2 regions of the Kitasatospora sp. NPDC101155 genome follow, and region 2 is predicted to be linked to the other one. Evidence: riboswitches for the same ligand, from Rfam matches in the RefSeq annotation. Region 2 holds a riboswitch; the other holds the start of a gene.
The links. Region 2 has a riboswitch for glycine ahead of gcvT (glycine cleavage system aminomethyltransferase GcvT). Riboswitches for the same ligand answer to the same signal wherever they lie in the genome.
Positions count from the first base shown of each region.

Region 1: linked by a shared signal. The riboswitch ahead of gcvP (aminomethyl-transferring glycine dehydrogenase) and the one ahead of gcvT (glycine cleavage system aminomethyltransferase GcvT) in region 2 are both predicted to bind glycine.

Region 1 covers NZ_JBIWPN010000040.1:7,356-21,620, reverse strand. The annotation lists gene ACIRYZ_RS36060 (glutamate--cysteine ligase) at 1-1,454, opposite strand, end outside; gene ACIRYZ_RS36055 (hypothetical protein) at 1,832-2,404, shown strand; gene ACIRYZ_RS36050 (DUF5999 family protein) at 2,820-3,011, shown strand; gene gcvP (aminomethyl-transferring glycine dehydrogenase) at 3,222-6,122, opposite strand; glycine riboswitch at 6,359-6,462, opposite strand; partial or broken gene ACIRYZ_RS36040 (PRC-barrel domain-containing protein) at 6,688-7,062, shown strand; gene ACIRYZ_RS36035 (YsnF/AvaK domain-containing protein) at 7,279-7,848, shown strand; gene ACIRYZ_RS36030 (MFS transporter) at 8,075-9,565, shown strand; gene ACIRYZ_RS36025 (DNA polymerase IV) at 9,715-11,109, opposite strand; gene ACIRYZ_RS36020 (vancomycin high temperature exclusion protein) at 11,209-11,880, opposite strand; gene ACIRYZ_RS36015 (MerR family transcriptional regulator) at 12,068-12,712, opposite strand; gene ACIRYZ_RS36010 (bifunctional nuclease family protein) at 12,936-13,412, opposite strand; gene ACIRYZ_RS36005 (MerR family transcriptional regulator) at 13,510-14,205, opposite strand.
Region 2 covers NZ_JBIWPN010000032.1:34,197-48,461, forward strand. The annotation lists gene ACIRYZ_RS33260 (L-serine ammonia-lyase) at 1-390, opposite strand, end outside; gene glyA (serine hydroxymethyltransferase) at 568-1,848, opposite strand; gene gcvH (glycine cleavage system protein GcvH) at 1,929-2,309, opposite strand; gene gcvT (glycine cleavage system aminomethyltransferase GcvT) at 2,431-3,552, opposite strand; glycine riboswitch at 3,782-3,886, opposite strand; gene ACIRYZ_RS33280 (enhanced serine sensitivity protein SseB C-terminal domain-containing protein) at 4,082-4,888, shown strand; gene ACIRYZ_RS33285 (enhanced serine sensitivity protein SseB C-terminal domain-containing protein) at 5,091-5,957, shown strand; gene ACIRYZ_RS33290 (ABC transporter permease) at 6,424-7,413, shown strand; gene ACIRYZ_RS33295 (ABC transporter substrate-binding protein) at 7,466-9,247, shown strand; gene ACIRYZ_RS33300 (ABC transporter permease) at 9,346-10,356, shown strand; gene ACIRYZ_RS33305 (ABC transporter ATP-binding protein) at 10,353-11,444, shown strand; gene ACIRYZ_RS33310 (ABC transporter ATP-binding protein) at 11,479-12,543, shown strand; gene ACIRYZ_RS33315 (acyltransferase family protein) at 12,644-14,005, opposite strand; gene ACIRYZ_RS33320 (trimeric intracellular cation channel family protein) at 14,136-14,265, shown strand, end outside.

The sequences.
Region 1 (14,265 bases), on a different contig from region 2:
TAGCGCCTGGTCATCGCGGCGAGCGCGGCCGGCCGGTCCATCCCGTACTGCTCGCGCAGCCGGTGGAAGGTCGCGCTCTGCCAGGCCGCGCCGTTGGTGCGGCGCAGACAGCGCTGCTCGATGATCCCCAGGTAGCGGTCCCGGTCGGCCGGCTCCACGCCCCACTCGTCCAGCCCCTGGTAGGCCATCGGCAGCAGTTCGCCCAGCACCAGGTCGACGGCGGAGACCGTCTGCAGCCCGCCGCCGCGGCCCGCCCGACCGGGCCGCGGCCACTGGAACACCGCGTCGATGCCGTACCGGGCGCCCTGGCGGAAGTTCTCTTCCGCTCGCTCGAACGGCAGCCGGCTCCAGACCGGCCGGGGCTGCTCGGCGAGTACCCGCACCAGCCCGTAGTAGAAGGCGGCGTTGGCCAGCGTGTCGGCCACCGTCGGCCCGGCCGGCAGCGCCCGGTTCTCCACCCGCAGGTGCGCCACCCCGCCCGAGACGTCGTAGATCGGCCGGTTCCAGCGGTAGATGGTGCCGTTGTGCAACCGCATCTCGGCGAGCTTGGGCGCGGCGCCGGAGGCCAGCACCTTGAGCGGGTCCTCGTCGTCGCAGATCGGCAGCAGCGCCGGGAAGTAGCGCAGGTTCTCCTCGAACAGGTCGTACGCCGAGTCCACCCAGCGCTCGCCGAACCAGGTGATCGGGCGCACGCCCTGGGCCTTGAGCTCCGCCGAACGGGTGTCACAGGCCTGCTGGAAGAGCACCGGACGGGTCTCGCGCCACAGCTCCCGTCCGAACAGGAACGGGGAGTTGGCGCCGAGCGCGAGCTGTGGCCCGCAGATCGCCTGGGCGGCGTTCCACACCGAGGAGAACCGCTCCGGGGTCACCTGCAGGTGCAGCTGCAGCGAGGTCGCGGCGGCCTCGGCCACCATGGTGACCGATTCCAGTTGGAGGTGCTCGACGCCCTCGATGTCCAGCGCGATGTCCTCGCCCCGGGCGGCCAGGATCTGGTCGCTGAGCAGGCTGTACCGCTGGTTGTGGCTCATCGCGTCCAGCCCGGTGTGGTCGTGCTCCAGGGTCGGCAGGATGCCCACCATGACGATCCGGGCACCGGCCTCGGCCGCCCGCCGGTCGGCGTAGCGCAGCCCGGTGTCGATCTCCTCGCGCAGTTCCTCGAAGACGTGCCCGCAGAGCCGGTGCGGCACGATGTTGACCTCGATGTTGAACTGACCCAGTTCGGTCTGGAAGTCGCTGGAGCCGATCGCGCTCAGCACCTGGGCGTTGCGCATCACCGGCAGGCCCTGCTCGTCGGCCAGGTTGAGCTCGATCTCCAGCCCCACCACCGCCCGCGGCCGGTCGAAGCGGTCCTCGCGCAGCATCCGCCCGAGCGCGTCGAGGCAGGCCTGGAGCTTGAGCCGGTACTGCTGCCGATCCGCCAGATCCGCCCGAGTCGCCACGACCTTCTCGCCCACGGTCCCCTCCTCCTGAGACACCCGGCCGTCCGACCGTGCAAGCATCATGCCCACCTCGAAGATCGATACCCGAATGCTCGTACTGGCTTGCAATGCAAGGCAACTGGCGGAAATTCAGGCCATCTGTAGACTTGCCCGCCACCACGGCCTGTGATAAACAGATCACCCTGCGCATTTGTTCGATGAATTCGAGGAATTCGCACTGCGCTCCGGCCGGTCTTCTCCCGCCCCGAGTCCCTCGTCGACGGCGGCGACCGCGCCGGCTCCGCGATCCTGCACAACCGGACACGGCCAGGCCCCCGTCACCGAAGACGCGCCGTGCCACGCCGGTATGCCGCACTCGCACGCCGATCTCGCTTGGAGAGGCGGACCCCGCCATGACCCTGCAGACCCCCCAGCCCCCGCCGAGCGCCCTGCGCGCGGTCCTGGGCGCGCTCGACTCGGACACCGCGCTGCGCCAGCCCGCCGCCGCAGCACTGCGTCACCCGACCGGACCACTGCTCCCCGCGCATCCGCTCGCGGTGCACGTCCTGGACGGCCCGCACCCCGAGCTCCCCGCCGCCCGCCGGACCGGCTGGCGCTTCCTGATCAAGGACGGCGCCGACGTGACCGCCGCCGCCGAGGTGATCCAGAGCGCGGAGGGCCACACCTTCTCCCACTTCACCGCCGGCCCCTACCTCTCCTCCACCGTCCGGGCGCTGCGCGAGGCCTGGCAGCTCGCCCAGAACGCCCGCTCCCGCTGCCAGCCCCGGCTGCTCACCTTCCCCGGCCAGTACGCGACGGCGCTGTGGCTGCACAGTCCCGACACCGGCCCGGCCGCCGACCTGCTGATCCCGCTCGCCCCGGCCCCGCTCGGCGTCACCGCGCACCGCGCCTACCCGGCCGCCGAGTTGCTGCCGCTGCTCGCCCGTGCTCCGCTCGCCCGACCGCTGCTGCTCGGCTCCTCCTGAGCCCGCGCCGCCCCGTCCGCACCCTGCCGCCGGGCCACCGCCCGGCGGCCCTTCGCCGCGCCCTCCCCGCTCCGTGGCCTCACCCGAACGGCCATCACCCGGCCGGGCCACCCGCAATGGCCCCACCGGGCTATCCCCCGACTGGCCCATCGGTGCAGGATTTCCCTCCGGCCCCACCTGAACGGGTGATCTCTGCACGGGGGTTGTGGTGCATGTCACGAAATCCCTGCGCGCGCGCCCACAGATGCCGACACTGGGAACCAGCGTGGAAGGACCACCTGTCCTACCCACTTGAGCGCCGGTCCACACCTGGTCGGCGTTGCGGACAGGATCCGACTACCGCGGCGGCTCCGGACGGCACCACCTCCGGGACCGCACCACGGGGAGGATCGCAGAGCGAAGCGAGGGTACGCGTATGTGCCAGCACCGTCCTGAGTGCCCGTCGGCCGAGTCCGAGGACCGTGAGGCGGCCGTGCCGGTGGCCTGCCACCCGGAGCAGGGTTGGAGCCTGCTCTGCAACGGCGTCGTGTTGTTCGAGGACACCGGAGAGCTGCTGCCCGACGGCCGGGTGATCGCCCCGCGCCGCCCCGTCGCCCACGCGGCCTGAGACACCACCGGCTGAGACAGCACGGGCCGAGGGCGGACGACCCGACCCGTACGGCCGGAACCGTACGGCCCGGGGCCGCCCGGCGGGGGCAGCCGCCGACCCGACCGTAGAAGACGAACCGTAAGAGACGACCCGACTGGGAACGACAAAGGGCAGGGCCCCGGCAGAAACGTTCTGCCAGGGCCCTGCCCCATGTCCGTCCGCTGAGGATCAGACGCCGTACTCGTCCAGCGGCGGGCAGGAGCAGACCAGGTTGCGGTCGCCGTACGCGCCGTCGATCCGGCTCACCGGCGGCCAGTACTTGTCCGCCGGGTTCACGCCCGCCGGGAAGACCGCCTCCTGCCGCGAGTAGCCGTGCGCCCAGTCGCCGGCCAGGGTGGCGGCGGTGTGCGGGGCGTTGCGCAGCGGGTTGTCCTCGGCCGCCCACTCCCCCGAGCCGACCTTGTCGATCTCGGCCCGGATCTCGATCATCGCGTCGCAGAACCGGTCGATCTCGTGCAGGTCCTCGGACTCGGTCGGCTCGATCATCAGCGTGCCGGCCACCGGGAAGGACATCGTCGGCGCGTGGAAGCCGTAGTCGATCAGGCGCTTGGCGATGTCGTCCACCGTCACGCCCGTCTCCTTGGTCAGCGGGCGCAGGTCGATGATGCACTCGTGCGCGACCAGCCCGCCCGGGCCGGTGTAGAGCACCGGGAAGTGCGGCGCCAGCCGCTTGGCGATGTAGTTGGCGTTCAGCACCGCGACCTGGGTCGCGTGCTTCAGGCCCTCGCCGCCCATCAGCCGGACGTACGCCCAGGAGATCGGCAGGATCGCCGCCGAACCCCACGGCGCGGCCGAGATCGGGCCGACACCGGTGGCCGGGCCGGCCTCCTCCTGCAGCGGGTGGTTGGGCAGGTACGGCGCCAGGTGGGCGCGCACCGCGACCGGGCCGACGCCGGGGCCGCCGCCGCCGTGCGGGATGCAGAAGGTCTTGTGCAGGTTCAGGTGCGAGACGTCCGCGCCGAACTTGCCCGGCTTGGCCAGGCCGACCAGGGCGTTCAGGTTGGCGCCGTCCACGTACACCTGGCCGCCGGCCTCGTGCACCAGGGCGCAGATGTCGGTGATCTGGGTCTCGTACACGCCGTGGGTCGACGGGTAGGTGACCATCAGCACGGAGAGGTTGTCGCGGTGCTGCTCGATCTTGGCCTTCAGGTCCTCGACGTCCACGTCGCCGTCGACCAGGGTCTTCACCACGACCACGCGCATGCCGGCCATCACCGCGGAGGCGGCGTTGGTGCCGTGCGCCGAGGACGGGATCAGGCAGACGTCGCGCTGGGTGTCGCCGTTGGCGTGGTGGTAGGCGCGAACGGCCAGCAGGCCGGCCAGCTCGCCCTGGGAGCCGGCGTTCGGCTGGATCGACACGGCGTCGTAGCCGGTGACCTCGACCAGCTGCTGCTCCAGCTGGCGGATCAGGGTCAGGAAGCCCTCGGCCTGGTCGATCGGCGCGAAGGGGTGCAGCTGCCCGAACTCCGGCCAGGTCACCGCCTCCATCTCGGTGGTCGCGTTGAGCTTCATGGTGCAGGAGCCCAGCGGGATCATGCCGCGGTCCAGCGCGTAGTCCCGGTCCGACAGGCGGCGCAGGTAGCGCAGCATGGCGGTCTCCGAGCGGTGGCTGTGGAAGACCGGGTGGGTCAGGTACTCGTCCTCGCGCAGCAGCGCGGCGGGCAGCGTCTCGGCGGTCTCGGCCACCTCGACGGCGGGGACGCCGAACGCGGCCCAGACGCCGGCCAGGTGCTCGCGGGTGGTGGTCTCGTCGGTGGAGATCGAGATCCGGTCCGCGCCGTCCTGGTGGACGTTGATGCCGTGGGTGCGGGCGGCGGCGGCGATCTCGGCGGCACGGCCCGGGACGACGGCGGTGACGGTGTCGAAGAACTCGCCGTGCAGCAGCTCCACGCCGCCGGCCCGCAGGCCCTCGGCGAGGGCGGCGGCGTAGCGGTGGGTGCGGCGGGCGATGTCGGCCAGGCCGTCCGGACCGTGGTAGACCGCGTACATCGAGGCCATCACGGCGAGCAGCACCTGCGCGGTGCAGATGTTGCTGGTGGCCTTCTCGCGGCGGATGTGCTGCTCGCGGGTCTGCAGCGCCAGGCGGTAGGCGCGGTTGCCGTCGGAGTCGACGGACACGCCGACCAGGCGGCCGGGCAGCGAGCGGGCGTACTCGGCGCGCACCGACAGGTAGCCGGCGTGCGGACCGCCGAAGCCCATCGGCACGCCGAAGCGCTGCGAGGTGCCGCAGGCGATGTCGGCGCCCAGCGAGCCCGGGGACTTCAGCAGGGTCAGCGCCAGCAGGTCGGCGGCAACGGCGACGATCGCGCCCAGCCCGTGCGCCTGCTCGATCACCGGGGCGAGGTCGCGGACCACGCCGGTGGCGCCCGGGTACTGCAGCAGCACGCCGAAGACGCCGCGCTCGACGATCTCGGCCGGGATGCCCTCGGACAGGTCGGCGACGACGACCTCGACACCGGTCGGCACGGCACGGGTGTTGATCACCGCGATGGTCTGCGGCAGGGTCTCGGCGTCGACCAGGAAGACACCGCCCTTGACCTTGGTGACGCGGCGGGCCAGCGCCATCGCCTCGGCGGCCGCGGTGCCCTCGTCCAGCAGCGAGGAGCCGGAGGTGGGCAGACCGGTCAGGTCGGAGACCAGGGTCTGGAAGTTGAGCAGCGCCTCCAGGCGGCCCTGCGAGATCTCCGGCTGGTACGGGGTGTACGCGGTGTACCAGGCCGGGTTCTCCATGACGTTGCGCAGGATCACCGGCGGGGTGAAGGTGCCGTAGTAGCCCAGGCCGATCATCGGCTGGAGCACCTTGTTGCGGTTCGCCAGCTCGCGCAGCTCGGCGAGGACCTGCGCCTCGCTGCGGCCGGCGGGCAGGTCCAGGGCGGTGATGGAGCGGATCGCCTCGGGAACGGCGGTGTCGGCGAGCTCGTCCAGCGAGCCGTAGCCGACGGACGCCAGCATCTTCTCCTGGGCAGCGGCGTCGGGGCCGATGTGGCGGTTCTCGAAGGGGCTGGCCAGCTCAAGCTCGGTGAGGGTCGAGGCGCCGGTGGGGCGTCCCGCGTTCGGCTGGGCGTTCATGGTGGTCGAGGCCTCCTGGTCACGGACCGGCGGGGGCACGCACGCCGACCGGTCGTTCCGCTGCGGACAGCGGATCGCCTGGGCGGACGAACCCGGAAGGCCTCCCCCTCTGTCATCGGGACCTGAGAGCTTCGCCCGCACGTCGCGCTGTCGGCGCTCCGTCGGCTTGCACCGTCGGTGAGGGTGGTGATCGCCGGCTCCCGCGCCGACGCTCCTGCCCTGCTTTCCAGAGTGACCTATCCCGCACGGTACGGATGCCTGAGAGATTCCGGGGAGGAGTTGCTCCTTCGGCGCCCCGACCAGCGTCTTTCGCCGTCGGGGACTCTCCCGAGCGGGCTCGGCAGTCGCCGCCCAGGGTACCAGCGGGAGGCCTGCCGATCACGGGTGTGTCAGGTCACTCCGGGTCTACGCGCGTCCCCCGGATGGCCCAGCGCCGAGCCCGTCCGGCGCACCCCGGTCGCGTCGGTCCGATTCATGCCTTTTGGTGTGAAGTGGCGGCCGGGACGGGTGCTCCGACGGCCGTACCTGCGGGAGTTCCGCAGCCGCAGCGCAGCTGGAGGAAAGAGTGCAGACCGACTTCGACCCCAGAGACCTCATCGGCCACAAGGCCGTCGACCGCAACGGCGACAAGATCGGCACGGTCGACGAGGTGTACCTGGACGACGCCACCGGCCAGCCCGAGTGGGCCGCCGTCCGGACCGGCATCTTCGGCCGGGACGCCTTCGTCCCGCTCACCACGAGCGAGTTCTCCGGCGAGGAACTCCGGGTGCCCTACGACAAGTCGCTGGTCAAGGAGTCCCCGGACTTCGGCGTGGGCCAGCACCTGTCGCCGGCCCAGGAACTCCAGCTGTACCGCTACTACGGCCTCGACACCGCGGCGGCCGGCCAGACCGCCACCGAGGAACCCGGCCGGCCCGTCCAGCCCGACCTCGACTTCGGCACCCCTCCGGCCACCACGACCGCCAAGCCGCTCGACTTCCACTCCGCCGAGCCCGGCCCGACCAACCCCGTCAGTACCGTCACCGTCCCCAGTGCCGTCGGCACCGACACCGCCGCGGAGGCCACCGTGCGGACCCTCACCACCCCCGCACCCGCCGCCGCCACAGCGGCCACCCCTCTCGTCGAGCCGAAGCCGAAACCGCAGCCCACCCCAGCCATGCCCACCCCGACACCCACCACCAGCGCCGCCACCACAGCGACCACCCCCGCCGTCGAGCCGAAGCCGAAACCGCAGCCCACCCCAGCCATGCCCACCCCGACACCCACCGGCAGCGCTGCCACCTCGGCCCCGAGCGCCCCGGTCGAGGTCACCTGCCGCGAGGAGCGGCTGGACATCACCACCGAGTGGCACGCCCTGGGCACCGCGAAGCTGCGCAAGTACGTGACCAGCGAGCAGGTCGAGCGCCGCATCCCGCTGGTCCGCGAGCGGGTCCGGGTCGAGCGCATCCCGGTCAGCGACGCCGAGCGCGCCACCCTCACCGACAAGGAGATCGCCGAGGCGGTCGAGGAGGTCACCCTCCGCGAGGAACACCCCATCATCCGCAAGTACGTCGCCCCGGTCGAGCGGGTCCGCCTGATCGTCGAGCGCTACACCACGGAGGAGGTGGTCCGCGACGAACTCCGCCGCGAGCGCGTCGAATTCCACGACAGCACCACCGCCGACCCCGACCCGACCACCCCCGCGACCAACGGCGCCCGCCCCGACTCCCTGCGCCCCTTCTCCTGACCCGACCCACCCCCCAGGGCCCCGGACCCCGTCCGGGGCCCTCGCCATGCCCCCACCCCGGCCCCAACTCCCCGCGAACGCCGCCCTCCTGCCCTCAACCCCCGGCCCCGCCGCAGGCGACATCCCGCCGCCTTTGCCAAAGCTTAACCACTCGATATTTGACACTCTGAAGTATCTCCCTGCATGGTTACTTCAGTTCATTCACTATGTACGGGAGGAAGCAACCGTGAGTGAGGCACCCCAGCCCACCACCGCGGCCGAGAAGCAGAGCAACGCCCGGGTCCTGCCGGCCCTCATCCTGGCGATGCTGTCGTTCAGCGTGGTGCAGACCGCGGTCGTCCCGATCCTGCCGTCGCTGGCCAAGGAACTGGACGTCTCCGGGTCCAACATCACCTGGCTGATGACCGCCAACCTGCTCTCCGCAGCCGTGCTGACTCCCCTGTTGGGCCGCTTCGGCGACCTCCGGGGCCGTAAGCCCATGCTGCTGATCTCGCTGGCCGGCCTGGTCGCCGGGTCGGCGCTGGCGGTCAGCACCCACTCCTTCAGCTGGCTGATCGTCGCCCGCGTCCTGCAGGGCGCCGGCGGTGGCGTGATGCCGCTGGCGATCAGCATCGTCCGCGACGAGCTGCCCAAGCAGAAGGTGACCGGCGGCGTCGCCGCCATCAGCGCCTCGATGGGCGTCGGCTCCGGCCTCGGCCTGGTGGCGACCGGCCTCCTGCTGGAGCACTGGAACTACAAGTCGATCTTCTGGATGGGCCTGGCCTTCGGCCTGCTCGCGGTGGCCCTGGTCGCCTTCCGCGTCCCGTCCGACCCGGTGACCGACAAGGACGGCGGCGCCGACCCGCTCGGCGCCCTCACCCTGGCCGGCTGGCTCTCCGCCCTGCTGGTCGCGGTCAGCCAGGGCAACCACTGGGGCTGGACCTCCACCAAGACCCTCGGCCTGTTCGCCGTCGCCGCTGTGGTCGCCCTGATCTGGGGGATCATCGAGACCAAGGTCTCGCACCCGCTGGTGGACCTGAAGATGATGTCCCGCCCGGCCGTGGCCTTCACCAACCTGGCCGGCCTGCTCATCGGCTTCGGCATGTACGGCTCGTTCATGGTCATCAGCAACTTCGCCCAGACCCCGGAGAAGCTGGCCCACTACGGCTTCACCGCGACCGTCCTGCACGCCGGCGTGATGCTGCTGCCGTCCGCGATCGGCTCGATGGTGGCCGCCCCTGTCGGCGCCCTGCTGATCGCCCGCCGCGGTCCCCGTCTGCCGCTGGTCCTCGGTGGTGTCCTCGGCGCCGTCGCGATGGCCTACCTGGCCCTGCGGCACAGCCACGAGGGCGACATCTACACCGCCTCGGCGATCTTCGGTCTCGGCATCGGCCTCGCCTTCGCCGCGATGCCGGCCTTCATCAACGGCGCCGTCCCGGTCGAGCAGAGCGGCATCGCCAACGGCATGAACTCCGTGCTGCGCACCGTCGGTGGCGCGATCGGCACGGCCGTGATGACCGCCATCCTGACCGGCGACACCATGAAGCTCCCGATCAAGATCCCGGTGCTGCTGCCCACCCTGGACGCCTACAAGCACGCGTTCTGGACCACGGCCATCGTCTGCATCGTCGCCGGTGCCGTCCCGTTCCTGATCCGCACCGTCAAGCCGGCCGCCACCCCCCTGGGCGGCTCGGCCCCGCAGGACTCCAGCGCCGAGCTGGCCAAGACCGACGCCTGACCAGGCGTCCGGCCCGCGCGCTCAGGGACAGGGCGCGCGGGCCCGGCCTCCGTACGTCGCGAGGGCATCACGACGGTGCGGAGTCCGGCACGGTATGCGGCCCCATCCGGTACTCCTACCGGGTGGGGCCGTTCCGCATCCCGAGGCCCTCAGCCGTCCGGCCCCTCACCGTCCTCCGCGCCCGCCACCCGCCGCAGCGGCAACGGCCGGGCCGGTTCCAGCGCCGGGTCGTCGACCGCGAAGGTCCGTACCCGTCCCGGTTCGCTCCACGGCGTCTCGAACCGCACGGTGACCCTCCCGACGCCGCTGCCCTGCACCCACCCCGGCCCGAACTCGGCGTGGTGGACGTCCTGTCCGGGCATCCAGCGCCGCACCACGACCTCCTCCGGCTCCTCCTCGGCCTCCGCCGCCCGGGCCGCCTCGGTGTGCTCGGCCGCCTCCTCGCGCAGCGCCTGCGCGAACAGGTCCTCCTGGGTGTAGTCGGCCAGTTGGGCCACGCCCACGCCGAGCAGCCGGACCCCGCCGGTGATGTCCACCTGCTCGGCCAGCCGCCGCGCCGTCGTGGTGATCACCGCCTCGTCGTCGGTGGGCCCGCCGAGGGTTTCCGAGCGGGTCAGCGTCGAGAAGTCGAACCGCCGGACCTTGAGCACCACCGTCCGCCCCGAGCGCCCGGCCGCCCGCAGCCGTCGCACGCACCGGGCAGCCAGCGCCTCCACCTCGCGCAGCACCCGGTCCCGGTCGGCCAGGTCCACCTCGTAGGTGTCCTCCACCGAGACCGACTTGGCGTCCTGGTCGGCCACCACCGGCCGCTCGTCCAGCCCTATCGACATGTGGTGGATCCCGGCGCCGTGCGCCCGCCCGAGCAGCGCGACCAGCTCCGCCTCCCCCGCCTCCGCGAGGTCCGACACCGTGGTCAGCCCGGCCCGCCGCAGCACCTGCTCGGTGGCCGGCCCGATGCCGGGCAGCGCCCGCACCGGCATCGGCCCGAGCACGGCCCGCTCCTGCCCGGGCTCGATCAGCACCAGCCCGTCCGGTTTGGCCTGCTCGGAGGCGATCTTCGCCATCAGCTTGGAGCCCGCCGCCCCGACCGAGCCGGTCAGCCCGGTGAGCCGCTGGATGTCCGCCCGCAGGTCCTCCGCCAGGGCGAGCACCAACCGCTCACCGGTGTCATGGTCCGCCTCCGCCAGCACCGGGCCGTACGCACCGGCCTCCAGATCGACGAAGGCCTCGTCCAGGCTCAGCGGCTGCACCAGCGGTGACAGCTCCCGCAGCAGCCCCATCACGATCTCGCTGGTCTGCCGGTACGCCTCGAAGCGCCCGGACAGGAAGGCCGCGTTGGGGCACAGCCGCCGCGCCTGGGCCATCGGCATCGCCGAGTGCACCCCGAACTTGCGCGCCTCGTACGAGGCCGTGGAGACCACCCCGCGCCCGCCGAGCCCGCCGACGATCACCGGTTTGCCGCGCAGGCTGGGCTTGGCCGCCTGCTCCACCGCCGCGAAGAAGGCGTCCATGTCGAGGTGGATGATGCTCGGCAGAGATCGCACCCGCTGATCATCGCGCACGGGTCCGACAGTGTGTACGAACCCGGCCGACGCCCCGCGACCGACGCCCGGCGCCCCGGGGCCGGTGGCCGGGGCCGCCGGCTACTCCTTCGCCGCCTGCGCCAGCGCCTTCGGGATGCCGTCCTCCTTGGGCCCGAGCAGCGCCGGGTCCGGCCGCAACCAGGCGTTCACCGCCGCCTTGCCCGCCCCCGCGATCTCCCGCAGCCCGCCGTACAGCCAGGTGGAGTCGTGCAGCTCCGGCACCCCGACCGCGTACGACCGGATTCCCGCCGCCTCGCACAGCGCCAGCGCCCGCCGGACGTGGAAGTCCTGGCTGACCAGCACCGCGCGGTCCACCCCGAAGATCCGGTGCGCCCTGGTGCAGGAGTCCCAGGTGTTGAAACCGGCGTAGTCGCGGACCACCCGGTCCTGCGGCACTCCGTGCTCGGTCAGGTACCGGTACATCGCGTCCGGCTCGTCGTACGAGACCCGCCCGTTGTCCCCGGTCACCAGGATGGCCTGCACCTTCCCCTCCCGGTACAGGTCCAGCGCCGCCGTCAGCCGGTGCTCCAGGTACGGCGAGGGTTTGCCCTGGTCCAGGCCCGCGCCGAAGACCACCGCCACCGGCGCAGACGGCGCACTCTCGACCGTGCCCACCCGGTCCCCCGCCGCGGTCCACAGCCAGGCGCTCGGCGCGAGCGCCAGCGAGCAGAGCAGCGTCGTCACCTGGAAGACCCTGCGCTGGGTGCGCCGCTCCCGCAGCCGCACCCGCATCCCCGCCGCCCGGCGTCGCAGCAGCCCCGCTATCCCGGTGCCGACCCCCACGTGCCCTCCCTCGATCGTTCCACCGGGCAACACGACGAGGCCGTGGGCCCGAACGGTTCCCCGTTCGGGCCCACGGCCTCGTCGAGATCAGTGGCTCACCACCGGCACGTCAGAACGTGTGCCCCGGAACCGCGTGTCAGACCGCCCGGTTGCGCCGCTGCGCCAGCTCGTCCCCCGGGTCCTGCCCGACGAGCGTCTCGCCGGTGTCGGTGCGCTCCGCGTGCAGCCGACCGAGGGTCAGCTCCAGCTCCTGCCAGACCGCCCCCACCGCGATGCCGAAGACCCCCTGACCACCCTTCAGCAGGTCGACCACCTGCTGCGGCGTGGTGCACTCGTACACCGTCGCACCGTCGCACATCAGCGTCAGCCCGGCCAGGTCGGCCTGGTCGGCGGACTGCAGATGGGCGACGGCCACCCGGATGTTCTGCAGCGAGACGCCGACGTCCAGCAGCCGCTTCACGATCTTGAGCAGCAGGATGTCGCGGAAGCTGTAGAGCCGCTGGCTGGTCGCCGGGTACGCCGTCCGGACGCTGGGCTCCAGCAGTCCGGTGCGGGCCCAGTAGTCCAGCTGGCGGTAGGTGATGCCGGCCGCCGCGCAGGCCGTCGGGCCGCGGAAGCCGATCAGTTCGGATGTCGGGGCCAGCCGCTCGATGGCGGGCTGCCCCGGCTGTACGGCCGGGAACCTGCCCATGCGGGGCAGGTCGGTCACGGTACGGGCGGCGCGGGGCACGTGCACGGCGCACAGGCCTCCCGCGGCCGCGTCATCGCCGGTGCTGCTCATGCCTACCTCCGTCCACTTGTGCTGCGGGCAACCCGACTGCGGGCATCGGCCACCCGGACAGCCACTCCTGACGGTAGGCAGTCCCCTATGACCCGTCAACGATCGCCACGCCGGGCCAGACAAACCACATCACTCAGGAGAGTGGTTTTTCGTGCCCCCAGTGTGGGTAGACGGGCGGTTTTTGGCAAAACGGCGCGCGAAACCACCGACCGGACCGTCCGCGCTACTGCGGACCGCTGCCCCCGAAGTCCTCGGGCGACACCTGGTCGAGGAACTCGCGGAACTTCTCGACCTCGTCCTCCTGCTCGTCCGGAATCGCGATGCCCGCCTCGGCGAGCACTTCCTCGCTCCCGTAGATCGGCGTGCCGGTGCGCAGGGCTAGCGCTATGGCGTCGGACGGCCGGGCACTCACCTCGACCCCGCCGGCGAACACCAGCTCGGCGTAGAACACGCCCTCCCGCAGGTCGGTGATCCGGACCTCGGTGAGCTGCTGACCGAGCGCTTCCAGGACGTCCTTGAACAGGTCGTGCGTCAGCGGGCGCACCGGAGTCATGCCCTGCTGGGCGAAGGCGATCGCGGTCGCCTCGCCGGGGCCGATCCAGATCGGCAGGTAGCGATCTCCCCCGACCTCCCGCAGCAGCACGATCGGCTGGTTGGAAGGCATCTCCACTCGGACACCCACGACGTCGAGCTCATTCACACAGGCAACCCTATGGCTCCGACCCCGGATATGAAAGCGCAGGACCGACGCCGCTGGTCAGCGCGGTGCACCCGACGGGCGGAGGACTCTTCGGACGCTACGGACGGGTCCGCAAACCGGCCTGGACCATGGCCGCGTGCAGCCGTACGGACAGCGTCGCGAGTTCCCGCGCGGTGGCCTCCGCGTGCGCCCGGGTCTGCGGGTTCCGGTGCCGCCGCAGAGGCGCCACCACCTGCTCCACCAACGCGATCTCGCGTTCCGCCGCCGCCTTCATGGCTCTCAGGTGCCGCGGCTCCAGCCCGTACCGGCCGAGCTCCGCGACCAGCCGGGCCACCTGCAACGCCTCGCCGTCGTACCCGCCGTCCGGGCCCGGCGTGACCAGCCCGTAGGACTCCCACTCGACGAGTTCCCGTTCCCCGGCCTCGGCTGCGGCCAGCAGCTCGGCGCGCCCCAGCCGGACCCCGAACGGAACGTCGGCGGAGGACACCAACTCGCGGTCGGCCTCCTCCATCGGCCCGGGCCGGGCCTCGGTGGCCGGCGGAAGCGCGGGCGGGGCCTCGCCGCGCTCGATCGCGTCCAGGTGTTCGCGGATCACCCGCAGCGGCAGGTAGTGGTCGCGCTGCATCCGCAGCACGTAGGCCAGCCGCTCGACGTCGGCCGGGCTGAACTTGCGGTACCCCGAGGGAGTGCGCTGCGGCTCCACCAGTCCCTCCGCCTCCAGGAAGCGGATCTTGGAGATGGTCACCTCGGGGAAGTCGTCGCGCAGGAAGGCCAGCACCGCGCCGATGCTCAGCAGATCGTCACCGCCGCGCCGCCGCCCGGCCGGCCGGTCCGGCCGGAGCGGCTGCCTGGG
Region 2 (14,265 bases):
CAGGGTCATGCCGTTGGCGTGGTACGGCAGCGAGCGGCGCCGGTGCAGGATCAGCTGGCTGTCGGGGTCGAAGTCGATGGCGTGCTCGCCGAGCAGGTTGATCCGCTTCTCGGCGGTGATCCGCTCGACGTCCTTGTCGGCCTGGTCGACGTCGACGGTGCGGGGCGAGTGGTTCTCCAGGCCCAGCAGGACGGCCTTCGGGGTGCCGTGGCCGTGGCCGGTGGCGCCCAGCGAGCCGTACAGCTCGGCCCGGACGGACGTCACCTGGGTCAGCAGGCCTTCGGACCGCAGGCGGCGGGCGAACATCCGGGCGGCGCGCATCGGGCCGACGGTGTGGGAGCTCGACGGGCCGATGCCGATGGAGAAGAGGTCGAAGACACTGATGGCCACGGGGACGTCCTTGTCTGGTCTCGTGGAAGGACTTGCGGTCGGGGCGGGCACGGAACGGGGCACCCCGCACACTGTCCAGTGTGCGGGGTGCCCCGGAGTCCCCGGTACGTTCCAGGGGTGAGGCCGATCACCCTACCGGCTGGTAACTTGCCGGCGGGTCAGCTACTGACCGGTCACTTACTCCTGGTTGCCCAGGTTCGGGTAGAGCGGGTACTTCTCGGCCAGCGCGGTGACGCGGGCCTTGAGCGCGGCGGCGACGGTCTCGTCGAAGGCAGGCTTGAGCGCCTCGGCGATGATGTCGGCGACCTCGCGGAAGTCCTCGGCCTGGAAGCCGCGGGTGGCCAGGGCCGGGGTGCCGATGCGCAGGCCCGAGGTGACCATCGGCGGGCGCGGGTCGTTCGGGATGGCGTTGCGGTTGACCGTGATGCCGACCTCGTGCAGCCGGTCCTCGGCCTGCTGGCCGTCGAGCTGGCTGTTGCGCAGGTCGACCAGGACCAGGTGGACGTCGGTGCCGCCGGACAGCACGCTGGCGCCGGCCTCGGCGACGTCGTCCTGCAGCAGGCGCTCGGCGAGGATGCGGGCGCCCTCCAGGGTGCGCTGCTGGCGCTCCTTGAACTCCTCCGAGGCGGCGACCTTGAAGGCGACGGCCTTGCCCGCGATCACGTGCTCCAGCGGACCGCCCTGCTGGCCGGGGAAGACTGCGGAGTTGATCTTCTTGGCGAACTCGGCCTTGGACAGGATGACGCCGCCGCGCGGGCCGCCCAGGGTCTTGTGGGTGGTGGTGGTGACCACGTCCGCGTAGGGCACCGGGTTCGGGTGCAGCCCGGCGGCCACCAGGCCGGCGAAGTGCGCCATGTCCACCATGAGCAGGGCGCCGACCTCGTCGGCGACCCGGCGGAACTCGGCGAAGTCCAGCTGGCGCGGGTAGGCGGACCAGCCGGCGATGATCAGCTTCGGCTGGTGCTCCTTGGCCAGGCGCTCGACCTCGGCCATGTCGACCTGGCCGGTCTTCTCGTCCACGTGGTACGCGACCACGTTGTAGAGCTTCCCGGAGAAGTTGATCTTCATGCCGTGGGTCAGGTGACCGCCGTGGGCCAGGTTCAGGCCCAGGATGGTGTCGCCCGGCTGGATCAGCGCGAACATCGCGGCGGCGTTGGCCTGAGCGCCGGAGTGCGGCTGGACGTTGGCGTGCTCGGCGCCGAACAGCGCCTTGATGCGGTCGATCGCGATCTGCTCGACCACGTCGACGTGCTCGCAGCCGCCGTAGTAGCGACGGCCGGGGTAGCCCTCGGCGTACTTGTTGGTGAGCACCGAGCCCTGGGCCTCCATGACCGCCACCGGGGCGAAGTTCTCGGAGGCGATCATCTCCAGGGTGGTCTGCTGGCGGTGCAGCTCGGCGTCGACCGCGGCGGCGATCTCCGGGTCGAGGGCGTGCAGGGACTGGTTGAGAACCGTCATGGTGTGGTCTTCCCGGAAGGAGGAGAGGGACGGTGGGGGCGGGACGGACCGCCGTGCTGCGGCCCGTCCCGGCGGGTGGCTCAGCCCTTGGCGTGGGTGAGCGCGTCGTACTCGTCGGCGCTGAGCAGCTCGTCGGTGGACTCCACCCGGACCTTGAACAGCCAGCCGCCCTCGAAGGGGGCGCTGTTGACGAGGGCGTTGTCGTCCAGGACGTCCTGGTTGACCTCGACGACCTCGCCGGTCACCGGGGAGTACAGGTCGCTGACCGACTTGGTGGACTCCAGCTCGCCGCAGGTCTCACCGGCGGTCACCTCGTCGCCGACCTCGGGCAGCTGCACGTAGACGATGTCACCGAGCGCGTCCGCGGCGTGCTTGGTGATGCCGACCGTGGAGACACCGTCCTCGGCGGCCGTCAGCCACTCGTGCTCCTTGGTGTACTTCAGGTGCTGGGGGTTGCTCATGGCGTCATTCTCCAGGATGGGAAGCGGGTACGACGAAGCGGGCCGCCGCGCGGACGGCTTCGACGTGCGGGTATGGGAAGAACGGGGGTCGGCCGGGCCCGCGGGGCCCGGCCGGACCGCCTCAGCGGGCGCGCTTGTAGAACGGCAGCGCCACGACCTGGACCGGCTCGTGCTTGCCGCGCACGTCCACCGCGACGGTGCCGCCGGGGGCGGCGTGGGCCGCGTCGACGTAGGCCATCGCGATCGGCTTGCCCAGGGTCGGGGACGGCGCGCCGGAGGTGATCCGGCCGATCGGGGCGCCCTCGGTGGAGACCACGGTGTACTCGGCGCGCGGCACCCGCTTGCCCTCGGAGACCAGGCCGACCAGCACCTTCGGGGGGTTGGTCTCAGCCGCGGCGGCGGCCTGCTCCAGGGCCTTGCGGCCGATGAAGGCGCCCTCGTTGGTGGTCTTGTCGAAGCGGACGACCCGGCCCAGGCCCGCGTCGAACGGGGTGAGATCGGTGGACAGCTCGTGCCCGTACAGCGGCATGCCCGCCTCCAGGCGCAGGGTGTCGCGGCAGGACAGGCCGCACGGGACCAGGTCGTGGCCCTCGCCGGCGGCGGTCAGCGCCTGCCAGATCTGCTCGGCGTCGCCCGGGTGGCAGAAGATCTCGAAGCCGTCCTCGCCGGTGTAGCCGGTGCGGGCCAGCAGCACGTCGCGGTCGGCCACCTGGGCCGGGAGGATCGCGTAGTACTTCAGGCCGGGCAGGTCGGCCTCGGTGGTCTTGGCCAGGATCGCGGTGGACTCCGGGCCCTGGACGGCGATCAGCGCGTAGGTGTCGCGGTCGTCGGTGACGACGGCGTCGAAGCCCTTGGCGCGGGCGATCAGCTCGTCCAGGACCAGCTGGGCGTTGGAGGCGTTGGCGACCACCAGGAAGGCGTCCTCGCGCAGGCGGTAGACGATCAGGTCGTCCAGGATGCCGCCGTCCTCGGCGCAGATCATGGTGTAGCGGGCGCGCAGCACGCCGAGCGCGGAGACGAAGCCGACCAGCGCGTGGTCCAGCATCTCGCCGGCCTGCGGGCCGGTGACGGTGATCTCGCCCATGTGCGAGAGGTCGAACAGGCCGGCCTTGGTGCGGACGGCGAGGTGCTCCTCGCGCTCGCTGCCGTAGCGCAGCGGCATGTCCCAGCCGGCGAAGTCGGTCATGGTCGCGCCGAGGGCGCGGTGCAGCGCGTCGAGCGCGGTCAGGCGGAGGGACGACATGGCCAGGAACTCCTCGGTCGGGGCACTCAGGGGTGCACGCGCCGGAACCGGACCCGCTCGGGGGCCGACCCTGCGCGCGGGCATGCGGCGGCGTGGGTCTCCCCATCTGTCGTCGGACCTGAGAGCTTCACCGCGGCCGTCCGCAGCTGTTTCCAGCATCCAGGACAGCATGGCGGCTTGCACCGTGGGTGGGCGCGCGACAGGGCCGTGCGCCGCTTTCCAGATGTGCCTAACCCGTGCGGTAGGGGGGCCTGAGAGATTCCGGGGAGGACTTGCTCCTTCGGCGCCGGCTGTACCGCCTGAGCGGCACTCCGGGCTCTCCCGCGCGGGTTCGAGCGGCCGGTGTGGAGTTGTAGGGGCCCGCGGCGCATGCCGTCGGACGCGCACATCATGGCACGTCCACGCGGACGAGGGGAGGGGGGACCCGGTCACACGGCCCGAGACCGAACCCGCGCCCTGGCCGGGCCCTAGAATCTGCGCGTCGGCACAGCAGTGGGCGGCCGACCGGCAGAGGGCGGTTCAGGCGCGCATGGGGTACCCGGTGGAGCAGCAGGGGTGGGACGGTCCGCAGGCGGCGCCGCCCGGCGGTGCGTGGCCGGCCAACGAGCTGGAGCAGGTGCTGACCGCCGCGCTCGGCGACCCGGGCGCGACGCCGCGGGTGATCGAGGTGCTGGCCCGCAGTCAGGTGTGGATCCCGCTGCCGGCCGGGGGCGACCCGGGCGGGCAGTCGCTGGACCTGCCGACCATCGAGCTGGCCGGTGCCCCGTACGTGCCGGTGTTCTCCTCGCAGGAGGTGTTCCTGCAGCAGGCGCCGGGGATGGCCTTCGCGGTCGCGCCGGCCTGGGAGTTCGCCCGCGGACTGCCGCTGGGCGTGGGCATCGCGGTCAACCCCGAGGCCGCGGTGGGCATCCCGGTGCCGCCGCAGGGCGTGGCGGAGCTGCGCCGCGGGCCACGTGACGGCCGCCGCTGGGAGCACACTGAGGACGCTGCGCAGGCGCCGACCGGCGGCCGGGTGGCGCTGCGCGAGCCGGTGCCGGGCGAGGACCCGGAGTACTTCCTGGCCGCCTGCCGGACCGAACTGTCGGCCCTGCCCGGGGTGTTGACCGCGCGCCGGGCGCTGGCCAGCGTCGAGGGCGAACCGACCGTGATGTTCGTGGGCGTCCAGTTGGATCCGGCCGCCCCGGCCGACCCGGGCGCGGTGAACGAGGCGCTCGGCCGGGCGCTGGGAACCGCGCCGCTGCCGGGTGGCGTCCACCTCGTACTGCTCGACCTCGCCGAGGACCCGGTGGTCGAGTGGCTGCTCACCCGGGTACTGCCTTTCTACGCGCGGGTGTGAGCGGGGGTTCGGATCAAGGGCACGTCGCCGTGGCGGTGGCCGGTGCCGCGCCATAGGGTGCGTGCAGACGGCCGACGGGCCGGCTGGGTTGAGGAAAGAGGCGCGGCGAGGTGGGCGCATGAGTGCGGGAGCGGGAACGGGCGGTGTGCCGGGGCCCTGGGGCCAGGCTCCGGCCGGGCGCCCGGCGGCGGATCCGGGCGCGATGGAGCACGCCCTGCGCGAGGTCGCGCCGGAGCGCTACGACGCGTACGAGCGGCTGCTGCACGCGCTGGCCGACGGCCAGGTCTGGATGCTGCTCTGGCACGGTACGCCGGGCAGTCCTGACGCGCAGTACGGGAACATGGAGATCAGCGGCCACGGCTACGCGCCGGCCGTGACCTCGCCCGAGCAGCTGACGGCCTCCGGCTGGGCCCGGGCCCACGAGGTCATCTCCGGGCGGGAGATCGCCGCCTCGCTGTACCGCACCCGCTGGGGCCTGTGGCTCAACCCGCACGCCCCCGGCGGCGGGGTCGGCGTGCCCTGGGCGGACCTGCGGCGGATCGCCGCGGGCCTGGACCGGCTGCCGGCCGGTCCGTTGAAGCTGAGCGAGCCGCAGGTGAACGCCCAGCAGTTCTTCGCGCTGCTGGAGCGGCAGGCCGGTGAGGTGCGCGCGGTCCGGGCGCTGCGCCGGGCCTGGGTTCAGCCGGCGGTGGGGGAGCCGTACCTGGCGATCGGCCTGGACCTGTACGAGAGTTCGCCGCCTGCCGTGGAGGCGGTGCGGGCGCTGATGCAGCGGGCGATCGCGGTGGCCCCGGAGGGGCTCGCGGTGTCCACGGTGGCGATGACGGACGAGTACGACCCGGTGGCCCTGTGGATGCGCGCCAACGCGCGGCCGTTCTTCGACCGGGAGGCGGGTCGCCCGCCGGTCGGCCCGTACCCGACGGCGGCGCCGCCGTACCCGGGGCAGTCGATGCCGGGGCAGCCGACACCGGGGCAGCCGACACCGGGATGGGCCTACGGCACCCAGCCGCCCGCGCCGGGCTGGGGGCAGCAGCCCCCGCGGTCGTGGCCCGGATACCCCGGCCGCTGATTTCCGAAACCCGTTTCCAGCTAAAACCTTTACCGCGAAGCCGACTTGATTCCCCATCAGGTCGGCTTCGGTGCTTTCCGGACGAATTACCCCTCCGTCGGAGTCCGCACATCTTGGCATGGCTGTTACAGCCGTGTGAAGAGGGATATGCCGATGACCTGGGAGGTGCATGCGCGCAGATCACAGTTGGGCATCTGTCGCTTGGCAGGGCTGGCGCAAGCCAGTTCGGATGGCAGAGAGTTCTGCGCAACGCACCGCGCGTACTGGATACCCCACAAAGGTGAGCGCGCACGCCGACCGCTCCACCACGCGACGCCCATCCCGCGTGGCGGCAGTACCTGTGCACGAAGCACTGCCGCGAACACCCGCTCCTCCTAAGCACCTCCGCACGTCCGCAGCCGCACCGCCGAAGCCGGCGCCCGGCACCCGTGGGCCGGCCACCGTCGGCGAGGGGACCCAACTGACCATGACCGCATCCGTGACCACCACCGGGAACGAACCGGAGGCACCAGCCACCGCGAGCCCGGCCAAGACGATCGAGGGCCGCTCCCTCGGTCGGATCGCCTGGACCCGCTTCAAGCGGGACAAGGCCGCCGTCGCCGGCGGCATCGTGGTGATCCTGCTGATCCTGCTCGCCGTGCTGTCCGGGCCGATCGAGTCCCTGTTCGGGCTCGACCCCGACAACCCGAACCCGGACCTGCTGGACGCCAACCTCGGTGGCCTGCCGCTCGGGGACTGGGGCGGCATGAGCGCGGACCACCCGCTCGGCATCGACCCCCTGCAGGGCCGCGACCTGCTCGCCCGCGTGGTCGACGGCTCCTGGGTCTCCCTGCTGGTCGCCTTCGGCGCGACCGTCCTGTCCAACACCATCGGCGCCGTGCTCGGCGTGATGGCCGGCTACTACGGCGGCTGGGTGGACACCCTGATCAGCCGGCTGATGGACGTCTTCCTGGCGTTCCCGCTGCTGCTCTTCGCCATCGCGATCTCCGCCTCGCTCCAGGGCGGCGCGTTCGGCCTGCACGGCCTCCCGCTGCACATCATGGTGCTGATCTTCGTGATCGGCTTCTTCAACTGGCCCTACATGGGCCGGATCGTGCGCGGACAGACGCTGTCGCTGCGCGAGCGGGAGTTCGTCCACGCGGCCCGCAGCCTCGGCGCCCGCGGCCCGTTCATCCTGTTCAAGGAGCTGCTGCCCAACCTGGCCGGCCCGATCCTGGTCTACTCGACCCTGCTGATCCCGACCAACATCCTCTTCGAGGCCGGGCTGAGCTTCCTCGGCGTCGGCATCCAGCCCCCGCAGTCCTCCTGGGGCGGCATGCTCGCCGACGCGAAGAACTACTACCAGGTCGACCCCCAGTACATGGTGGTCCCCGGTCTGGCGATCTTCATCACCGTGCTCGCGTTCAACCTGCTCGGCGACGGGCTGCGTGACGCCCTCGATCCCAAGAGCAACTGACACCACGTCAGGAAACTCCCTCCTCCACATCCTCAAGGGGTTGATCTCACCCATGCGTAGGTCCCGTACCGTCGCGCTTACCGCCGCGGCCGCCGCCGTGGTCCTGGTCGTCACCGGCTGTTCGTCCAGCTCCAAGGGCGGCGACAGCGGCTCCTCGTCCTCGGCCGGCTCCAACGATGCGAGCGGCGGCGGCGCCGACGCGGCAACCAAGCAGATCGTCAACGTCTCGGACAAGAAGGGCGGGACGGTCACCTACGAGATGAAGGGCACCCCGGACTCCCTCGACCCGGGCAACACCTACTACGCGTACATCTACAACTTCGCGCGCCTGTACGCTCGTTCGCTGACCACTTTCAACCCGGCGCCGGGCCAGGACGGCAACAAGCTGGTCCCGGACCTCGCCGAGTCGATGGGCCAGCCCAGCGCGGACGGCCTGACCTGGACGTACAAGCTGCGCGCCGGCCTGAAGTACGACGACGGCACCCCGATCACCTCCAAGGACGTCAAGTACGCCGTGGAGCGCTCGAACTACGCGCCCGAGGTGAACTCCAACGGCCCGACGTACTTCCACGACCTGCTGGTCGACAACCCGACGCCGTACCAGGGTCCGTACAAGGACAAGACCGGCGACCTGAAGTCGATCGAGACGCCGGACGACACCACGGTCGTCTTCCACCTCCAGCACCCCTTCGCCGACTTCGACTACCTGGTCAGCGCCCCGCAGACCGCGCCGGTCCCGCAGGCCAAGGACACCGGTGCCGACTACGTGAAGCACATCGTGTCCTCGGGCTCCTACAAGTTCGAGACCTACGAGGACGGCAAGCAGGCCGTCCTGGTGCCGAACACCAACTGGGACAAGGGCACCGACCCGATCCGCAAGCAGCTGGCGGACAAGATCGTGCTCAAGATGAACATCGACCAGGCCACCATCGACAAGGACCTGCTGGCCGGCAACGCCCAGGTCGACCTGGTGGGCGGCGGCGTCGACCCGCAGACCCAGGCGCAGATCCTGCGCGACCCGAAGCTCAAGGCCAAGACCGACAACGCCTACGGCGGCCGCCTGGTCTACATGGCGATCAACACCAAGGTCGCGCCGTTCGACAACATCGACTGCCGCAAGGCCGTTCAGTACGCGATCGACAAGGTCTCGGTGCAGACCGCGCTCGGCGGCCCGATCCGCGGCCAGGTGGCCAGCACCGTGCTCCCGCCGGACATCCCGGGCCACCAGGACTTCAACCTGTACGAGACCAAGGACAACAAGGGTGACGATGCCAAGGCCAAGGACTCCCTGAAGGCCTGCGGCAAGGACGGCGGCTTCAGCACCGTCCTGTCCGCCCGCACCGAGCGCGCCACCGAGGTCGCCGCGGCCACCGCCATCCAGGCGCAGCTGAAGAAGATCGGCATCAACGTCGAGATCCAGCAGTACCCGCAGGGCAAGTACCTGACCGACTCGGCCGGTGCGCCGCAGTTCACCCAGGACCACAACATCGGTCTGATGATGATGCAGTGGGGCGCCGACTGGCCGACCGGCTACGGCTTCCTGCAGCAGATCGTCGACGGCCGCGCGATCAAGCCCTCCGGCAACAGCAACCTCGCGCAGCTGAACGACCCCGCCGTCAACAAGATGATCGACGACGCCGCGGTCAACCCCGACCGGGCGGCCCGCGAGAAGATCTACGGCGACATCGACAAGAAGGTCATGGAGTCCGCTGCCTACGTCCCGCTGACCGACTTCAAGGTCTTCCTGTACCGCCCGGACAGCGCCACCAACATGGCCTCCACCTCGGCCTTCTCGGGTGAGTACGACTACCTGAACATCGGCACCACCAAGTAAGAGCCTGGCTCCACATCCCTGAAGGCAGGTGAAGGCAGCGGCGCCCGTCGCCGTCCGGAAGACCCCGGACGGCGGCGGGCCGCCGGAGCCGCCCAACTGTGTTTGCCTACATCATCCGCAGGATCTTCGCGGCCGTGCTGCTGCTGCTGGTCGTCAGCGCCGTCACCTTCGCGATCTTCTTCCTGCTTCCGCGCCTGGCCGGCGAGACCACCGACCAGCTGGCCGCGCAGTACATCGGGAAGGACCCGGGGCCCACGGCGATCGCCGCGGTCAAGCAGAACCTCGGCCTCGACCAGCCCCTGTACACCCAGTACTGGCACTTCCTGAAGGCGCTGGTCGCCGGCGCCGAGTACAAGTTCGGGCCGGAACCGGCCACCTGCCACGTGCCCTGCTTCGGCTACTCCTTCAAGAGTCATCTCGAGGTCTGGCCGCTGATGACCAGCCGGATCCCGGTCACCATCTCGCTCGCCATCGGCGCGTCGGTGCTCTGGCTGCTCTCCGGCATCACCACCGGCGTGATCTCGGCCCTCAAGCCGCGGTCGATCTTCGACCGGCTCTCCATGGGCGTCGCCCTGGCCGGTGTCTCGCTGCCGGTCTTCTTCACCGGCGCCCTGCTGCTGACGGTGTTCAGCTACGAGTGGCCGATCCTGGACAACCTGCACTACGTCAACTTCACCGACGACCCGCTGATGTGGGCCCGCAACCTGATCCTGCCATGGATCTCGCTGGCCTTCCTCTACTCCGCGCTCTACGCCCGGCTCACCCGCGCCGGGATGCTGGAGACGATGAGCGAGGACTACATCCGCACCGCCCGGGCCAAGGGCCTGGTCGAGCGCAAGGTGGTCGTCAAGCACGGGCTGCGCTCCGCACTCACCCCGATCGTCACCATCTTCGGCATGGACCTCGGTCTGCTGCTCGGCGGTGCGCTGATCACCGAGCAGGTCTTCTCGCTCAACGGCATCGGCCAGTTCGCCGTCCAGGCGATCACCGACAACGACCTGCCCAAGATCCTCGGCGTCACCCTGCTGGCCGCCTTCTTCATCGTCGTCTGCAACCTCGTGGTCGACCTCCTGTACGCCTTCGTCGACCCCCGCGTGAGGCTCTCGTGACCGAGCTCAAGAAGACTCCGGCGGACGCCGATTCCGCCCCGGCGGACGCCGCGCCGACGCCCCTGGGCGACCCGTTCCTGTCCGTCCGCGACCTGCGGATCCACTTCGACACCGACGACGGCCTGGTCCGCTCGGTGGACGGGGTCAGCTTCGACCTGCACAAGGGCCGCACCCTGGGCATCGTCGGCGAGTCCGGTTCCGGGAAGTCCGTCACCTCGCTGGGCATCATGGGCCTGCACCGCTCCAAGCGGGCGAGGATCAGCGGTGAGATCCGGCTGGACGGCGAGGAGCTGATCGCGGCCGGACCGGACCGGGTGCGCCAACTGCGCGGCCGCGAACTGGCGATGATCTTCCAGGATCCGCTGACCGCGATGCACCCGTACTACACGGTCGGCGCGCAGATCATGGAGGCGTACCGGGTGCACCACCCCCAGGCCTCCAAGAAGCAGGCCAGGGCCCGTGCGATCGAGATGCTCGACCGGGTCGGCATCCCGCAGCCGGACCGCCGGGTGGACGACTACCCGCACCAGTTCTCCGGCGGCATGCGCCAGCGCGCGATGATCGCCATGGCCCTGGTCAACGACCCCTCGCTGCTGATCGCCGACGAGCCCACCACCGCCCTGGACGTCACCGTCCAGGCGCAGATCCTGGACCTCATCCGCGACCTCCAGGAGGAGTTCGGCTCCGCCGTCATCATCATCACCCACGACCTCGGGGTGGTCGCCGAGCTCGCCGACGACATCCTGGTCATGTACGGCGGCAAGTGCATCGAGCGCGGGCCGGCCGAGACCCTTTTCGACGCGCCCGAACACCCCTACACCTGGGGCCTGCTGGGATCGATGCCGCGCCTGGACCGGGAGCTGCAGGACCGCCTCGTGCCGGTCAAGGGCACCCCGCCCAGCCTGATCAACGTGCCGTCGGGCTGCGCCTTCCACCCGCGCTGCCCGTACGCCGCCCTGACCGGCGGGCGCTCCACGAGCGAGCTCCCGGTGCTGACCGAGGCCGCGCCCGGCCACTTCGCGGCCTGCCACCTGCCGGCCGACGAGCGGCACCGCATCTTCGCCGAAGAGATCGCGCCCCGGCTGTGAGCCCGGCCTCGTACCACCTTTCTGGAGAGAACCGATGACGGACACTCAGGGGGCCACGCCCCTCGCACGGGGAAATGGGGCTTCCCCGGCGCCCGCCTCCGACCGCGAGCCGCTGCTGAGGGTGACCGGCCTGACCCGGCACTTCCCGATCCGCGGCGGACTGCTGCGGCGCCAGACCGGCGCGGTGCGGGCCGTCGACGGCATCGACTTCACGGTCAACGCCGGTGAGACGCTGGGCGTCGTCGGCGAGTCCGGCTGCGGCAAGTCGACCATGGGCCGGCTGGTCACCAGGCTCGACGAACCCACCGCCGGGACGATCGAGTTCGAGGGCGCCGACATCAGCCACCTGGGCGTCGGCGCGATGCGGCCGATGCGCCGCGACATCCAGATGATCTTCCAGGACCCGTACTCCTCGCTGAACCCCCGGCACACCGTCGGCACCATCGTCAGCGCGCCGTTCAAGCTCCAGGGCGTGCAGCCCGAGGGCGGGGTCAAGAAGGCCGTCCAGGAGCTGCTGGAGCTGTGCGGGCTCAGTCCCGAGCACTACAACCGCTACCCGCACGAGTTCTCCGGCGGCCAGCGCCAGCGCATCGGCATCGCCCGGGCGCTCGCGCTCAAGCCGAAGATGATCGTCGCGGACGAGCCGGTCTCCGCGCTGGACGTGTCGATCCAGGCGCAGGTGGTCAACCTGCTGGACGACCTCCAGCGGGAGCTGGGACTGACGTACCTGATCATCGCGCACGACCTCTCGGTGGTCCGGCACGTCTCGGACCGGGTGGCGGTGATGTACCTCGGCAAGATCGTCGAGATCGCCGACCGGGACTCGCTCTACCGCAGTCCGATGCACCCGTACACCAACGCCCTGATGTCGGCGGTCCCGGTGCCGGACCCGCGCCGGCGCCAGCGGGCCGGGCGCGAGCGGATCCTGCTCAAGGGCGACGTGCCCTCGCCGATCAACCCGCCCAGCGGCTGCCGGTTCCGGACGCGCTGCTGGAAGGCGCAGGAGGTGTGCGCCACCCAGGAGCCGCCGCTGGCGGCGCTGAAGACCGGGCACCAGGTGGCCTGCCACTTCCCCGAGGGGAACGAGGGGAACGAGTAGGCGCAGCCCGGAGAGCGGGGCTGACTCGTAGGACCGGTGCGAAAAGGCCGTCCGCCCCCACTCGGGGACGGACGGCCTCTCGTCGTTCACGCCGTCGGCGTCAGCCGCGGCCGCTCGGGACGGGCTCCGTCTCCCGGGGCGCGGCGGCCGGCTCCGGCTCGCGCGAGGTCTGGGCGACCGGACGAGCCGGCAGCGCGGTGGCCGGGAAGCGGCGGTTCAGCGCCTTGATCGCCTTGCGGCCGAGGTTCTGGAACGGGATCTCGATCAGGCGGTAGCTGAGGTAGCTGATCACCAGCAGGGCGGCCATGAAGCCGAAGAACTGCAGGCTCCGGTCCTGCCAGGAGGTGAAGGGCGGGCGCCCCTCCAGCTTCCAGTTCATGAAGTGGATGAGCGGGTTGTGCAGCAGGTACACCGAGTAGCTGACCGTTCCCAGCCAGGTCAGCCAGCGCGGGAAGCGGCGGTGGCGCAGCAGCATCCCGGCCGCGAACACGACCCAGGCGGCCAGGTAGGCGAAGGAGAACGACTTCCAGGTCTCGCTCCAGGTCCGCCACAGGGCCTGGTCGTGGTTGTACATGAAGCCGGACAGGAAGCCCGCGGTGAGGACGAAGGCGCAGCACAGCAGTGCCGGCAGGCGGTCGATCTGGCCGTGCTCCAGCCGGTACAGCACCGTCCCGGCGAACATCGTGGCGAAGATCATCAGGGACTCGAAGGCGGCGGACCGGCTGTTCAGCAGGAGCAGCACCAGGCCCAGCGCGCCGAGCATCGTCCCGCCCCAGCGGGTCAGGTCGGCCCGGCCGGTGAGGATGCAGACCATCGCGGTGACCACGACGACCACGGCGGCCAGCACCAGGTGTCTGGTGGCCGGCAGGCCGCCGGCCGTGAGCGAGCCGAGCGGCAGCCAGGCGCCGAGGACCAGCGCCATGCCGGCGAAGCCGATCGCGAGCGGGGCGCTCTGCCGGTGCCGGCCGTTGACGAACAGGGCCGTCACGAAGAAGTAGAAGAGCATCTCGTAGGAGAGCGTCCACATCACCCCGATGACGTTGGTGACGCCCATCAGGTCCTGGATCATCAGGCCGTTGCCCGCCAGCGTGAGCAGCGGGTGGTCGAACGCCCAGCCCTGGATCACCGAGTGGCTGCGCGGCATGATCAGGAGGCTGAGGACCACGGTGACGATCACCACCGGGTAGATCCGGAAGTACCGGCCCGCCCAGAACGAGCGGACGTCGCCGCGCCGCTCCAGTGAGGCCGGGATGATGTACCCGCTCACCAGGAAGAACAGCATCACGCCGAAGATGCCAGGGTCCAGGTAGCGCGGTTCGTGGTCGGCGTGCAGCCAGTGGAACGGCAGTGCCAGGTGATAGACGGCGACGGAGAGCGCGGCTATGCCGCGTAGAGCGTCGAGCCAGCCGAGCCGGGCGGCGGCGGGCTTCAGCGTCACAGGCGCGGGGGGTTTCAGCGTCACAGGCGGAGGTTAGCGGAATCCGGGGCGGGCGGTTCGTGGGCGAGTCGCGGAAGACCCCGCCCGCGAGACGATTTCATCCGGACTGTGACCCTTGTCCCGACATGCGTGTCGCATCGGGTACACATGGACGGTGAGTTCACAGATCTTCCCCTCCGACGTGCAGCAGTCGCTGGACCTCATCGGCATATTCGTCTTCGCGCTCTCCGGAGCGCTGCTCGCCGTCCGCAAGAACATGGACATCTTCGGGATCTGTGTGCTGG